One region of the Streptomyces sp. NPDC050546 genome, then DNA from elsewhere that is predicted to be linked to it. Evidence: riboswitches for the same ligand, from Rfam matches in the RefSeq annotation. Region 1 holds a riboswitch; the other holds the start of a gene.
What was found. A riboswitch is a leader RNA that binds a small molecule or an ion and turns the genes downstream of it on or off. The one in region 1 is predicted to bind cyclic di-AMP.
Positions count from the first base shown of each region.

Region 2: linked by a shared signal. The riboswitch ahead of ACIBK5_RS40485 (M23 family metallopeptidase) and the one ahead of ACIBK5_RS13000 (NlpC/P60 family protein) in region 1 are both predicted to bind cyclic di-AMP.

Region 1 covers NZ_JBITGX010000004.1:427,437-434,690, reverse strand. The annotation lists gene pcrA (DNA helicase PcrA) at 1-2,119, opposite strand, end outside; cyclic di-AMP (ydaO/yuaA leader) riboswitch at 2,423-2,581, shown strand; gene ACIBK5_RS13000 (NlpC/P60 family protein) at 2,590-3,768, shown strand; gene ACIBK5_RS12995 (hypothetical protein) at 3,845-4,861, shown strand; gene ACIBK5_RS12990 (hypothetical protein) at 4,839-5,192, opposite strand; gene ACIBK5_RS12985 (NlpC/P60 family protein) at 5,615-6,682, shown strand; gene ACIBK5_RS12980 (LuxR C-terminal-related transcriptional regulator) at 6,705-7,254, opposite strand, start outside.
Region 2 covers NZ_JBITGX010000026.1:10,395-17,648, forward strand. The annotation lists gene ACIBK5_RS40470 (DNA topoisomerase (ATP-hydrolyzing) subunit A) at 1-715, opposite strand, end outside; gene ACIBK5_RS40475 (M16 family metallopeptidase) at 966-2,348, shown strand; gene ACIBK5_RS40480 (M16 family metallopeptidase) at 2,345-3,733, shown strand; cyclic di-AMP (ydaO/yuaA leader) riboswitch at 3,935-4,099, shown strand; gene ACIBK5_RS40485 (M23 family metallopeptidase) at 4,112-4,897, shown strand; gene ACIBK5_RS40490 (GntR family transcriptional regulator) at 5,093-5,788, shown strand; gene ACIBK5_RS40495 (HPr family phosphocarrier protein) at 5,936-6,217, opposite strand; gene ACIBK5_RS40500 (GNAT family N-acetyltransferase) at 6,397-7,254, shown strand, end outside.

The DNA.
Region 1 (7,254 bases):
GGCCCCAGGCGCTGCGCAGGGTGGAGCGCGTCAGATACAGCCGTTCTCGCGCACGCGTGATGCCCACGTATGCCAGACGCCGCTCCTCCTCCAGCTCCTTGGTCTGGCCGAGGGCGCGCATGTGCGGGAAGACGCCGTCCTCCATGCCGGTCAGGAAGACGACCGGGAACTCCAGGCCCTTGGCGGTGTGCAGGGTCATCAGCGTGATGACACCGTCGCCGTCCTCCTCGTCGGGGATCTGGTCGGAGTCGGCGACCAGCGCGACCTTCTCCAGGAAGTCGGCCAGGGTGCCCTGCTCGTCCTCGCCGCGCTCCTGCTCGAACTCCATGGCGACGGCGGCGAGTTCCTGGAGGTTCTCGATCCGGGTCTCGTCCTGCGGGTCGGTGGAGGCCTGTAGCTCGGCGAGGTATCCGGTGCGCTCCAGGATCGCCTCCAGCACCGTGGCGGGCCCGGCGCCGGACTCGACGACCGTACGGAGGTCCTCCATCAGCGTGTTGAACCGCTTGACGGCGTTGGTGGAGCGCGCGGCCATGCCGTACGCCTCGTCGACGCGCTTGAGCGCCTGCGGGAAGCTGATCTTCTCCCGCTGGGAGAGGGCGTCGATCATCGCCTCGGCGCGGTCGCCGATGCCCCGCTTGGGCACGTTGAGGATCCGGCGCAGCGGCACCGAGTCCTCCGGGTTGGCCAGCACACGCAGGTAGGCCAGGACGTCCCGGACCTCCTTGCGCTCGTAGAAGCGGACGCCGCCGACGACCTTGTAGGGCAGGCCGACGCGGATGAAGATCTCTTCGAAGACACGGGACTGGGCGTTGGTGCGGTAGAAGACGGCGACGTCGCCCGCCTTCGCCTCGCCCGCGTCGGTGAGACGGTCTATCTCGTCGGCGACGAACTGCGCCTCGTCGTGCTCGGTGTCGGCTACATAGCCGGTGATCTGCGCGCCCGTGCCCGCGTTGGTCCACAGGTTCTTGGGGCGGCGGGACTCGTTGCGCTCGATGACCGCGTTGGCCGCGCTCAGGATCGTCTGTGTGGAGCGGTAGTTCTGCTCCAGCAGGATCGTCGTCGCGTCCGGGTAGTCCTCCTCGAACTGGAGGATGTTGCGGATCGTCGCGCCGCGGAAGGCGTAGATCGACTGGTCGGCGTCACCCACCACGCACAGCTCGGCGGGCGGCAGGTCGTCCGCGCTGGGCGGTACGTCGACGGGGTGCTCGGAGGTGCCCACGAGCTCCCGGACGAGGGCGTACTGGGCGTGGTTGGTGTCCTGGTACTCGTCCACGAGGACGTGGCGGAAGCGGCGGCGGTAGTGCTCGGCGACGTCCGGGAAGGCGCGCAGCAGGTTGACCGTCGTCATGATCAGGTCGTCGAAGTCGAGGGCGTTCGCCTCGCGCAGCCGCGACTGGTACATCGCGTAGGCCTGGGCGAGGGTCTTCTCGAAGCCGTCGCCGGCCTGGGCCGCGAAGTCCTCCTCGTCGATCAGCTCGTTCTTGAGATTGCTGATCTTGGCGCTGAAGGACTTCGGCGGGAAGCGCTTGGGGTCGAGGTCCAGGTCGCGGCAGACCAGGGCCATCAGGCGCTTGGAGTCGGCGGCGTCGTAGATCGAGAAGCTCGATGTGAAGCCGAGCTTCTTGCTCTCCCGGCGCAGGATGCGTACGCAGGCGCTGTGGAAGGTCATCACCCACATGGCGTTCGCGCGCGGGCCGACGAGCTGCTCGACGCGCTCCTTCATCTCGCCGGCGGCCTTGTTGGTGAAGGTGATGGCGAGGATCTGGCCCGGGTGGGCGTCCCGCTCGGCGAGCAGGTGGGCGATGCGGTGCGTGAGCACGCGGGTCTTGCCGGAGCCGGCGCCGGCCACGATGAGCAGCGGGGAGCCGGAGTGTGTGACGGCGGCGCGCTGGTTGTCGTTCAGCCCCTCCAGGAGCGCGGCGGCATCCACCGGCGGGCGCGCGGCACCGTCCCGGTAGTAGGCGTCGCGGTCCGGCGGCACGTCGAACTTCCCACCGAACAGATCGTCCGGGACCGACTCCGGTCCGTGATCGTCCTCGGGCGGCGGCGGGGGCTCGTCCGCGGGGCCCCGCTGGGCCTGGAGGTCCGCCAGGAAGCTGTCGTCAAAGAGGCTGCTCATCGCTCTCCGAGTCTAGGGCGCCCCACTGACAGCCCGCCGCCGCCCTGAGAACATCGCCGAAAGTGCCCCCTGTCACCCTCCAGGTGTGCGTGATCACAGGCCGCTACGGCCTTCACGATTACTCCCGAATGGTGACCAACCCCCCTCGATTGATCACTCTCGGCGATACTCATGAGCAAGGTCACGGAAATGTATCGGGCATATCACCCATCAACCTTCACAAGGGCCACACGAGTTGGCTACCGTGCGAGGAGGTCACACGACCCCCACCGGCGAACGTCGCCGGGCCGCGTGGCCTCCGCCGAGTCCGGCGTGCCGCAGCGGCAGCCAGAGCCGGGGACCCAACCGAGACCCCGGGGTGAATCGGCCCGACTCCCTTTCCGGAGACGGCCGTAGGGCAACCCTTCCGAACCACCCGCCCGAACCCGACAGCTAACCCGGTAGGCGGAGCATGGAAGGAGTCGCCTCCCTTGGCGTCGCACCGCAAGTCGCGTCCTACGGGTTCGCGCGTTGCAGGCATACGGACCCCCGCCCTCGCGACGGCGGCCCTCACCTCCGTGGCCCTGCTGTCCCAGTCGGCCAACGCCGCCCCAGAGGCCGACGACAAGCCCAGCCTTGAGGAAGTCGAGAAGAAGGTAGACGACCTCTACCGTCAGGCGGGATCCGCGACCGAGAAGTACAACGGAGCCAAGGAGAAGACCGCCAAGCAGCGCAAGCGCGTCGACACCCTCCTCGACGACGTCGCCGAGCGCACCCAGAAGCTGAACGAGGCGCGGGAGGAACTGGGCACCTTCGCCGCCGCCCAGTACCGCACCGGCGCCTCCGCCCCGGACACGGCGACGTTCCTGCTCGCGGACACCCCGCAGGACTACTTCGACCAGACCCAGTTGATGGACCGGATGACCGGCCGTCAGAAGGTGGCGGTCGACGACTACGTCACCCAGCAGTCAGAGACGATGGAGAAGCGTCGGGAGGCCGCCGAGAGCCTCGAGACGCTCACCGAGTCACAGGGCGACCTGAAGACGGCCAAGGCGACCGTCCAGAGGAAGCTCGCCGACGCGCGCGAGCTGCTGTCGAAGCTGACCGCCGAGGAGAAGGCGCGGCTCGCGGCGATCGAGAAGGAGAAGCAGGAGGAGGCCGCCCGCAAGGCCGCCGAGCTGGCCCGGCAGCAGGCCGAGCAGCAGAAGGAGCGGGAAGCCGCGCAGCAGGAGGCCGCCCAGCAGCAGGACAGCGGCTCCTCCTCGTCGACGGGCTCGTCCTCGTCGTCCACCGCGCCCGACTCCTCGTACGCCACCAAGGCCGAGAAGGCACTCGCCTTCGCCCGCGCCCAGATCGGCAAGCCGTACGTCTGGGGCGCCACCGGCCCCGGCTCCTACGACTGCTCCGGGCTCACCCAGGCCGCCTGGAAGGCCGCCGGGGTGACCCTGCCGCGCACGACGTACGACCAGGTCAACGCCGGCACCACGGTCCCGCTGGCCGACGCTCAGCCCGGTGACCTGGTCTTCTTCTACGACGATGTCACCCACGTCGGCATCTACATCGGCAACGGCATGATGATCCACGCTCCGAAGCCCGGCACGTACGTGCGCGAGGAGTCGATCTACTACGACGGCGAGTCGTCGATCCACAGCGTGGTGCGGCCGGCCTGACCGGTCTCGCAGGTTTTTGTGACCCCGCGCGCGTGGCCTGCCCGTAACGCGCGCGGGGCCTCTTAGCATCGGCCCCATGCCCGGCCCCTCCCCCTCAGTCGCCTGGTGGGCGCAGCGTGCTCCGGCGGCCAGTGCCGCCGTGCTGGCGACCGGCACCCTGTCGGTCGGTCTTGAGCTGGCGGGGTACGAGGTCCTCTCACGCATCGCCCTGGTTCTGGCCTGCGCGGCCTGGCTGATGTTCGCCGCGGACTTCACCCTGCGGCTGCTGCGGGCCGGGACCAGGTGGCGGGCGTACACGCGCAGGCCGGGTGTCCTCGAGAGCGTGACGACGGCTGCCCTGACCACCGTGGCGGCGACGGCCGTCCTGGGGACCGCCTTCTCGGCGGCCGGCTCCCAGGCTCTGGCCGTCATGCTGCTGGTGCTCGCCGTGCTGCTCTGGCCGGTGCCGCTCGTCCTCGTCCCGCAGGGCGGGGAGCGGCGCAGGCCCGGGACGGTGTTCGCGCGCTGCATGGCCACACAGGGGCTCGCCGTGCTCGGCGCCACGCTGGCCGCGGCCGAGTCGGCGGACTGGCTGGCGCACGCGGCGCTGGTGCTGTTCTGGCTGGGACTGGTGCTGTACGTCCTCGCCCTGGTCCGTTTCGATGTGCGGCAGGTGTCCGAGGGGACCGGCGATCACTGGCTCGCGGGCGGGGCGCTCGCCCTCTCGGCGCTCGCCGGGGCGCGGCTGATCAGCGCCGACAGCGCGCGTCTGTACCTGTGGAACGAGGACGACCGGGACGTCCTGCGCACCGTGACCGTCGTGCTGCTCGTCCTCGCACTGGTCTGCTACGCCGTCCTGCTCGCCGCCGAGTTCCTGTGGCCCCGGCCCCGCCATGACGTCCGCCGCTGGGCGACCGTGTTCACCTGGGCCAAGACGGGGACGGCGGCACTGGCCGTCGCCGTCGCCCTCGACGTCTCCTGGCTGGACGGCTTCGGGGAGGCTCTGCTGTGGATCGCGGTGGCCGGGTGGCTCGTGGCCGCCGCCTGGACGGCCGCCTCGGCCCGCTCCGGTGCGCCGCCCGGCCGCCGGGTCAGGTCCAGAGCACGGCGATGAAGACGTTCACCGTGGTCAGCAGGCCGACCAGCCCGAACAGGCCCTTGTCCACCTTCTCGTCGTCCCGTTTCACGTAGACCAGGCCGAGGATCACGATCAGCAGGGCCAGCTTCACGCCGATCTTGATGTTGTTCACGGACTGGTCGTCGGCCTGGTTGAGGCCGACCAGGATCACACCGGTGGCCAGCATCGTCAGCGCGCCGTGCAGCATCGCCGGGGTGTAGCGGGCGGTGCCCTCGCCCATCGCCTTCATCTGGGTGAGAAAGCCGCCCAGAAGCGAGGCTATGCCGATGATGTGGAGGCCGACGAAGAGGTGGATGAGTACGTCCATGAGGCCGGAGCCTAATCAGGGGGCCCGATCCGCCCGACACCGGCCCACCGCTGCATATATGCGCCCCATAGCACCCGATCACCGACACTCACCCATGAAATCGACGCATCGGTCATCACGCTGAGTTAAGGCGACGGCGCCCCGGCGGGATCGCGGTCGCATACGGTCACCGTCGGTCCTCTCGGGACAGTTCCGCGCACCGGCCACGGGCCCGCCATGGCGAGGTTTAACGTCCTCCTCCAGGTGACCGGCTCCCCACCGCCGCCCGGGCCAGGGGCGGCAGTCGGGCACCACCGCCAGAAGTCCGGCGGCGGCCCGCTTCCCCTGTGCGGGCCGCCGCCGGACGCGCAGGCCGCCCGTCCGCTCCCCACGGCGGCCGTCGCACGCACCGGGCGGTCGCAGGAAAGGACGTGGCTCCCAAGGTGGCAGCGCACCGCAAGCCCCGACAGCGCACCGCGAGCGGCAACACGGCCCGTACGGCCGCCACGATCGCGCTCGCCGGCGCGGCGACCGCGACGGGTTTCGACGGAACCGGACACGCCGAACCGCAGCTCACCCCCGGCCAGGTCAAGGCCGAGGTGGACAAGCTGTACCAGGAGGCGGAGGTCGCCACCGAGAAGTACAACGGCGCGAAGGAGAAGGCCGACGCCGCCGGAGAGCGGCTCAAGAAGCTCCAGGACCAGGCGGCCCGCAAGGAGGAACGGCTCAACTCGGCCCGCGACGCCCTGGGCTCGGTCGCCGCCGCTCAGTACCGGGACGGCGGCATCGACCCCGCCCTCCGGCTCGCCCTGTCCGACGACCCCGACCGGTACCTGGAGAACGCCGAGTTCGTCGAGCGGGCCGGCAACCGGCAGAAGTCCGCCGTCGCGGGCGTCCGCAAGCAGCTCCGGGAGATCGAGCAGCTGCGCGGGGCCGCCCACATCGAGCTGACGTCCCTGAAGTCGCGGCAGACGGAGCTGAAGCGGCACAAGAAGACGATCACCGGCAAGCTGGGCTCCGCACGGCACCTGCTGTCCCGGCTCACCGCGCAGGAACGTGCCGACCTGGGCGAAGGACCGGGCGCGAACCGCGCCTCACGCTCCTCGACGGACGCCCGCGACGCTCTGGCGGCCCCCGGTTCCGCCGCCGCGCAGGCGCCCAACGCCCGCGCGGCCGCCGCCGTCTCCTACGCCTACCAGAAGCTCGGCAGCCCCTACGTCTGGGGCGCGACCGGCCCGAACGCCTTCGACTGCTCGGGCCTCGTCCAGGCCGCGTACCGCTCCGCGGGCGTCTCGCTGCCCCGCACGACGTACTCCCAGATCGCAGCCGGCCGCCGCGTCGCCCGCTCCGAACTCCTCCCCGGCGACCTGGTCTTCTACTACGCCGGTATCAGTCACGTCGGCATCTACGTGGGCAACGGGCAGATGATCCACGCCCCGAACTCCGCGGCCCCGGTACGGGTCGCCCCGCTCGACGAGATGCCGTACGCGGGGGCGACGCGGGTGGTCTGAGGGGACCGGTCCGGGCCGCGCGTCACACCAGCCGTCGTGCCGTGGCCCACCGCGTCAGCTCGTGCCGGTTGGAGAGCTGGAGCTTGCGGAGCACCGCCGAGACATGCGACTCGACCGTCTTCACGGAGATGAACAGCTGTTTGGCGATCTCCTTGTACGCGTACCCCCGGGCGATCAGCCGCAGCACCTCGCGCTCGCGCTGGGTCAGCCGGTCCAGGTCCTCGTCCACCGGAGGCGCGTCCGTGGAGGCGAAGGCGTCGAGGACGAACCCTGCCAGCCGCGGGGAGAACACCGCGTCGCCCTCCTGGACGCGGAAGACGGAGTCGACCAGGTCCGTGCCGGTGATCGTCTTGGTGACGTATCCGCGGGCCCCGCCGCGGATCACGCCGATCACGTCCTCCGCCGCGTCCGACACGGACAGCGCGAGGAAGCGGACCGGCTGCTCGGCGTCGGCCATCAACGGGGCACAGCGGCGCAGCACCTCCACCCCACCGCCGCCCGGGAGATGCACGTCGAGGAGGACCACCTCGGGCCGGGTCGCGGTGATGACCGTGACCGCCTGGTCGACGTCC
Region 2 (7,254 bases), on a different contig from region 1:
GCAGGCCGACGATGCGGCCGCCGGTGGGCAGGTCGGGGCCCGGGACGTGCTTCATCAGCGCGTCCAGATCCGCGTTCGGATACCTGATCAGGTGGCGGGCGGCCGCGATGACCTCGCGCAGGTTGTGCGGCGGCATGTTCGTGGCCATGCCGACGGCGATGCCCGAGGCGCCGTTGACCAGGAGGTTCGGGAAGGCGGCGGGCAGGGCCACCGGCTCCTGTTCCTGGCCGTCGTAGTTGGGGTTGAAGTCGACGGTGTCCTCGTCGATGGAGTCCGTCATCAGGCTCGTCGCCTCGGCCATCCGGCACTCGGTGTACCGCATGGCGGCCGGCGGGTCGTCGTTGCCCAGCGAGCCGAAGTTGCCGTGGCCGTCGACCAGGGGGACGCGCATCGAGAAGGGCTGGGCCATGCGCACGAGGGCGTCGTAGATCGACGCGTCGCCGTGCGGGTGCAGCTTGCCCATCACCTCGCCGACGACGCGGGCGCACTTGACGTACCCGCGCTCGGGACGCAGGCCCATCTCGCTCATCTGGTAGACGATGCGGCGGTGCACCGGCTTGAGGCCGTCGCGTGCGTCCGGCAGGGCGCGGGAGTAGATGACCGAGTACGCGTACTCGAGGAAGGAGCCCTGCATCTCGTCGACGACGTCGATGTCGAGGATCCTCTCCTCGTACGAGTCGTCGGGCGGCGGGGTCTTCGTGCTGCGGCGGGCCATCGCTGCCGGCTCCTTGCCTCTGCGATCCGGATCTGACGCCGACCATTGTGGACCGCCGCACTGACAACCGGGACCAGGACCCGGTCTCTGACGCCCGCCGCGCCGTCCGGCCCGGCACAGCGGGTCACTCGATCTCGCTCTCCGCGTACGCGCCCGGGAACTTCACCAGCGTTCCGCACGCTTGCATACAGTGGCAGGACCGGCAGGAATCCGCGGTCGGAACGACCGCACCGCGATCGAAGGGACGTACATGCCCATGGGTCACACGGCCACAGCCCAGGCAGGCTCCGGGGGCCTGACAGCGACCGAGCACCGCCTGGCCAACGGCCTGCGCGTGGTGCTCTCCGAGGACCACCTGACCCCGGTCGCGGCGGTGTGCCTCTGGTACGACGTCGGCTCGCGCCACGAAGTCAAGGGGCGTACCGGCCTGGCTCACCTTTTCGAGCATCTGATGTTCCAGGGTTCCGCGCAGGTGAAGGGCAACGGCCACTTCGAGTTCGTCCAGGGCGCGGGCGGCTCGCTGAACGGCACGACCAGCTTCGAGCGCACCAACTACTTCGAGACCATGCCCGCCCACCAGCTGGAGCTCGCCCTCTGGCTGGAGGCCGACCGGATGGGCTCCCTGCTGTCCGCGCTCGACGACGAGTCGATGGAGAACCAGCGGGACGTCGTCAAGAACGAGCGCCGCCAGCGCTACGACAACGTGCCCTATGGCACCGCCTTCGAGAAGCTGACCGCCCTCGCCTACCCGGAGGGCCACCCCTACCACCACACCCCGATCGGCTCGATGGCCGACCTGGACGCGGCGACCCTGGAGGACGCGCGGGCGTTCTTCCGGACCTACTACGCGCCGAACAACGCCGTGCTCTCCGTGGTCGGCGACATCGACCCGGAGCAGACCCTGGTCTGGATCGAGAAGTACTTCGGCTCCATCGCCGGCCACGACGGCAAGCCCGCGCCGCGTGACGGCGTGCTGCCGGAGACCATCGGCGAGCAGCTGCGCGAGGTCGTCGAGGAGGAGGTCCCGGCGCGCGCCCTGATGGCCGCCTACCGGCTGCCGCACGACGGCACGCGCGCGTGCGACGCGGCCGACCTGGCCCTCACCGTCCTCGGCGGCGGCGAGTCCTCCCGTCTCTACAACCGTCTCGTGCGGCGGGACCGTACGGCCGTGGCGGCCGGATTCGGCCTGCTGCGGCTCGCCGGGGCGCCCTCCCTGGGGTGGCTGGACGTGAAGACGTCCGGTGATGTCGAGGTGCCGGTCATCGAGACCGCCATCGACGAGGAGCTCGCCCGGTTCGCCGAGGAAGGCCCCACGGACGAGGAGATGGAGCGCGCCCAGGCCCAGTTGGAGCGCGAGTGGCTGGACCGGCTCGGCACGGTCGCCGGCCGCGCCGACGAACTGTGCCGGTACGCCGTGCTGTTCGGCGACCCGCAGCTCGCCCTGACCGCCGTGCAGCGCGTGCTGGCGGTGACGGCCAAGGAGGTCCAGGAGGTCGCCAAGGCCCGCCTGCGGCCCGACAACCGCGCGGTGCTCGTCTACGAGCCCGTCGCGGACGAGACCGGCGAGGACGCCGACAGCACCGAGGGCACCGCAGCCGCGGCCACGAACGAGAACGAGGAGGCGGCCAAGTGACCGAGCTCGCCACGATGGACTTCCACCCGCAGCCGCAGGCGGGCGACGCCAAGCCGTGGGCCTTCCCGGCCCCCGAGCGCGGCACGCTCGACAACGGCCTCACCGTGCTGCGCTGCCACCGCCCCGGCCAGCAGGTCGTCGCCGTGGAGGTGCTGCTGGACGCGCCCCTGGACGCCGAGCCGGCCGGCCTCGACGGGGTGGCCACGATCATGGCCCGGGCCTTCTCCGAGGGCACCGACAAGCACTCCGCCGAGGAGTTCGCCGCCGAGCTGGAGCGCGCCGGCGCCACCCTCGACGCGCACGCCGACCACCCGGGCGTCCGGCTGAGCCTGGAGGTGCCGGCCTCCCGGCTCGCCAAGGGGCTCAACCTGATCGCCGACGCCCTCAGGGCGCCCGCGTTCGCGGACAGCGAGGTCGAGCGGCTGGTCAACAACCGCCTCGACGAGATCCCGCACGAGCTGGCCAACCCCGCCCGCCGTGCCGCCAAGGAGCTCTCCAAGGAGCTGTTCCCGGCGGACGCGCGCATGTCGCGGCCCCGGCAGGGCAGCGAGGAGACGGTCGCCGCGATCGACTCCGCGGCCGTACGCGCCTACTACGAGAAGCACGTCCGCCCGGCGACCGCCACCGCCGTGGTCGTCGGCGACCTCACCGGCATCGACCTCGACGCGCTGCTCGGCGACACGCTGGGCGCCTGGACCGGCTCCTCGGCCGAGCCGCGGCCGGTGCCGCCGGTGACCGCCGACGACACGGGCCGGGTCATCGTCGTGGACCGCCCGGGCGCCGTCCAGACGCAGCTGCTCATCGGCCGGATCGGCTCGGACCGCCACGACCGCGTCTGGCCCGCCCAGGTGCTCGGCACGTACTGCCTCGGCGGCACCCTCACCTCCCGTCTGGACCGCGTCCTGCGCGAGGAGAAGGGATACACCTACGGTGTGCGGGCGTTCGCCCAGGTCCTCAGGTCCGCCCCGGACGGGACCGGTGCCGCGATGCTCGCCATCAGCGGCTCCGTGGACACGCCCAACACCGGCCCCGCCCTCCAGGACCTCTGGACGGTGCTGCGTACCCTCGCCGCCGAAGGGCTGACCGACGCCGAGCGGGACGTCGCCGTGCAGAACCTGGTCGGCGTGGCGCCGCTGAAGTACGAGACGGCGGCGGCCGTCGCGAGCACGCTGGCGGACCAGGTCGAGCAGCACCTGCCCGACGACTACCAGGCCGCGCTGTACCGGCAGCTCGCCGCGACCGGCACCGTGGAGGCCACCGCGGCGGCCGTCAGCGCCTTCCCGGTGGACCGTCTGGTGACCGTCCTGGTCGGAGACGCGGCGCAGATCAAGGGCCCGGTCGAGGCCCTCGGCATCGGTGAAGTCGCCGTGGTCGCCGCCGAGTAGCGGGAGGCGAGCGCCGCGCGCGTAGGGGCCCTGGTTGTCTTCTAAGGCACCAGGGCTCCTTTATGCCCGAATTGGGATGGGAGTTGCCCGTCTGCCCTGTGGGATGCGCTACAAAAGCCGGGATCCGTTTGGGAATTGAAAGTGGCGCCGCTTAGCGTCGTCCGGGCTGTTCGTCAGGCAGTGCGCCGCACCCGCGGCACCGGACAGTCATCGCCGAGTCCCCGTACGGCGCGAGCCAGGGGAGCCGGGGACCCACCGCAGTCCCTGGGGTGAATCGGACGCCCGCGCGAGTCGCGAGGGGGTCCGTAGGAGACCTTCCTGCTCCGAACCCGTCAGCTAACCCGGTAGGCGAGAGGGAAGGAAAGGAACAGCCACCACATGGCGTTCACGCGCGCCACCGGGAAGCACCGTCGTCCCAGCAGGATCCAGCGCCGCACGGCCCACGCAGCGGGCGTCGCGGCTCTCGCCACCACCGGCGTCGTCGGCACCGTGGCCGCCCCGGCCTTCGCCGCGGAGCCCGCCGCCGAGCAGACGGGCCTCACCCCGGTCGTGACCATGGGCGACACCGTGGCCCAGAAGATCGACGCCCAGGCCGTCGCCCAGAAGCAGGCGGCCGAAGAGGCCGCCGCCAAGAAGAAGGCCGAGGAGGCCGCCCGCAAGCGGGCAGCCGAGGCGGCCAAGGAGGCCAAGGAGAGGGCCGAGGAGGCCCGCGAGGCCAAGGAGCGCGCCGCCCGCGAGGCCGAGCGCAAGCGTCTCAACACCTTCGTGTCCCCGATCTCCGGCTCGTACGTCTCCACCGGCTACAAGTCCGGCGGTGCCGTCTGGTCCTCCGGCAGCCACACCGGTGTCGACTTCCACGCCTCCAGCGGCACGGCCGTCCACTCGGTCGGCATGGGTGAGGTCGTCGAGGCCGGCTGGGGCGGTTCCTACGGCAACCAGGTCGTGATCAAGATGAACGACGGGACGTACACCCAGTACGGCCACCTGTCGTCCAGCAGCGTCTCGGTGGGGCAGAAGGTCACGCCCGGCCAGCAGATCGGCCTGTCCGGCGCCACCGGCAACGTCACCGGCCCGCATCTGCACTTCGAGGCCCGCACCGGACCCGACTACGGCTCCGACATCGACCCCGTGGCCTACCTCCGCTCGCACGGCGTGGACGTCTGAGCGTCCGGCGGCGACTGCTCCGCTTCCCGAAAGCCCCGGCTCCCCGAGCCGGGGCTTTCGGCGTTCGCCACGGCCGGCTGTCCAAAAAATATCCCTGGATTCCTGTACGCCGTCGGAAATTCCGGCTCATTGCAATAGAGTCACGGAACACACGTCACCAGTCGACGTTTCACGGGGATTAAGCGGAGGTCGGTCATGCGTATTCCCGCGCACGCGGTGTGCACGGCCATCCGGGACGACATCGTCGCGGGTGTCTACGAGCGCGGCAGTCGGCTCACCGAGGAGCTGCTCGCGCGCCGCTACGGCGTCTCGCGTGTCCCCGTCCGGGAGGCCCTGCGCACGCTGGAGGCCGAGGGCTTCGTGGTCACCCGGCGGCACGCGGGCGCGTGCGTCGCCGAACCCACCGAGCAGGAGGCCGCCGACCTGCTGGAGATGCGCATGCTGCTGGAGCCGCTGGGTGCCGCCCGCGCCGCCCAGCGCCGCACCGAGGCTCATCTGAAGGTCCTGCGCGGCCTGGTCAGGCTCGGCCAGGAGCGCGCCCGCCGGGGCAACAGCGACGACCTCCGCTCGCTGGGCGGCTGGTTCCACGAGACGCTCGCCCAGGCCTCCGGCAGCCCCGCGCTGACCTCGATGCTCACCCAGCTCCGGCACAAGATCGCCTGGATGTACGCCGTGGAGGCACCGGCCGGACCCGTGGAGTCCTGGGCCGAGCACGGGGCGATCGTGGACGCGGTGGCGCGCGGGGACGGCGAGCGCGCGCGGGCGGTCACGGCGCTGCACACCGAGCGCGCGACGGCCGCGCACCGGCTGCGTTTCGGCTCCGCCGGGGAGCGCGCCGAGCGTGTGAGGAACTCGCAACATGCCGTAAACACGGCAAGCCTGCGGCATTAACACGGGAGCCGTATACAAAGAGCGGGGAATTCGTGGGGGATTATTTCCGCTGCCCGCCGACAGGAAATGCACGGAAAAAGCGAAGGGCTCGCCCGGTGAATTCGGACGAGCCCTTCAGGGTGCGCCGGGTCGGGCGCGGGGAAATACTCAGACGGTCTCGGGAAGCTCCTCGAGACCCTCGGAGACCAGCTTGGCGAGCCGGTCCAGGGCGATGTCCGCGCCCTCGGCGTCGGAGGCGAGGACGATCTCCTCGCCGCCCTGGGCGCCCAGGCCGAGGACGGCCAGCATGGAGGCCGCGTTGACGGGGTTGCCGTCTGCCTTGGCGATCGTCACCGGGACGCCTGCGGCCGTGGCGGCTCGGACGAAGATGGAAGCGGGGCGGGCGTGGAGGCCCTCGGCCCAGCCGACGTTGACGCGGCGCTCAGCCATGTGTTGCTGCCCTTCGGTGTTCAGGGTTGTCTAGACCAGTTTCCCATAACGTGAAGCTGTGCCGGAGCGGTCCTGATGACCCGCCCCGGGGTGCCGTCGGATCGCGGCCTCGACCCGACTGACGCCCTCCACAGACTGCCTCGCGCCCGCTGTCGGACGCTAGCCGTACTCTGGGGCCCATGCAGACCTCGCCGGACCGGCACGAGTATCCCGCCCACTGGGAAGCCGACGTGGTGCTGCGCGACGGGGGTACCGCGCGCATCCGGCCCATCACCGTTGATGACGCCGATCGCCTGGTCAGCTTCTACGAGCAGGTCTCCGACGAGTCGAAGTACTACCGCTTCTTCGCGCCGTACCCTCGCCTGTCCGCCAAGGACGTCCACCGCTTCACGCACCACGACTTTGTGGACCGGGTGGGACTCGCGGCCACGGTCGGCGGCGAGTTCATCGCCACCGTACGCTACGACCGGATCGGCGCCGACGGAACGCCCGCGTCGGCACCGGCCGACGAGGCCGAGGTCGCCTTCCTGGTCCAGGACGCCCACCAGGGCCGCGGCGTCGCCTCCGCCCTGCTGGAGCACATCGGCGCGGTCGCCAGGGAGCGCGGCATCCGCCGCTTCGCCGCCGAGGTGCTGCCTGCCAACAACAAGATGATCAAGGTGTTCACCGACGCCGGGTACACCCAGAAGCGCAGCTTCGAGGACGGCGTGGTCCGTCTGGAGTTCGACCTCGAACCCACCGACCGCTCCCTCGCCGTGCAGTACGCGCGCGAGCACCGTGCCGAGGCCCGCTCCGTGCAGCGGCTGCTCGCGCCCGGCTCGGTCGCCGTCATCGGCGCCGGGCGCACACCGGGCGGCGTGGGCCGCAGCGTCCTCGGCAATATCCGCGACGCCGGGTTCACCGGCCGCCTGTACGCCGTGAACAAGGCCCTCCCCGAGGATCAGAAGGAGCTCGACGGGGTTCCCGCCCACCGTTCGGTGCGCGACATCGACGGCCCGGTCGACCTCGCGGTCGTCGCCGTACCGGCCGAGTACGTC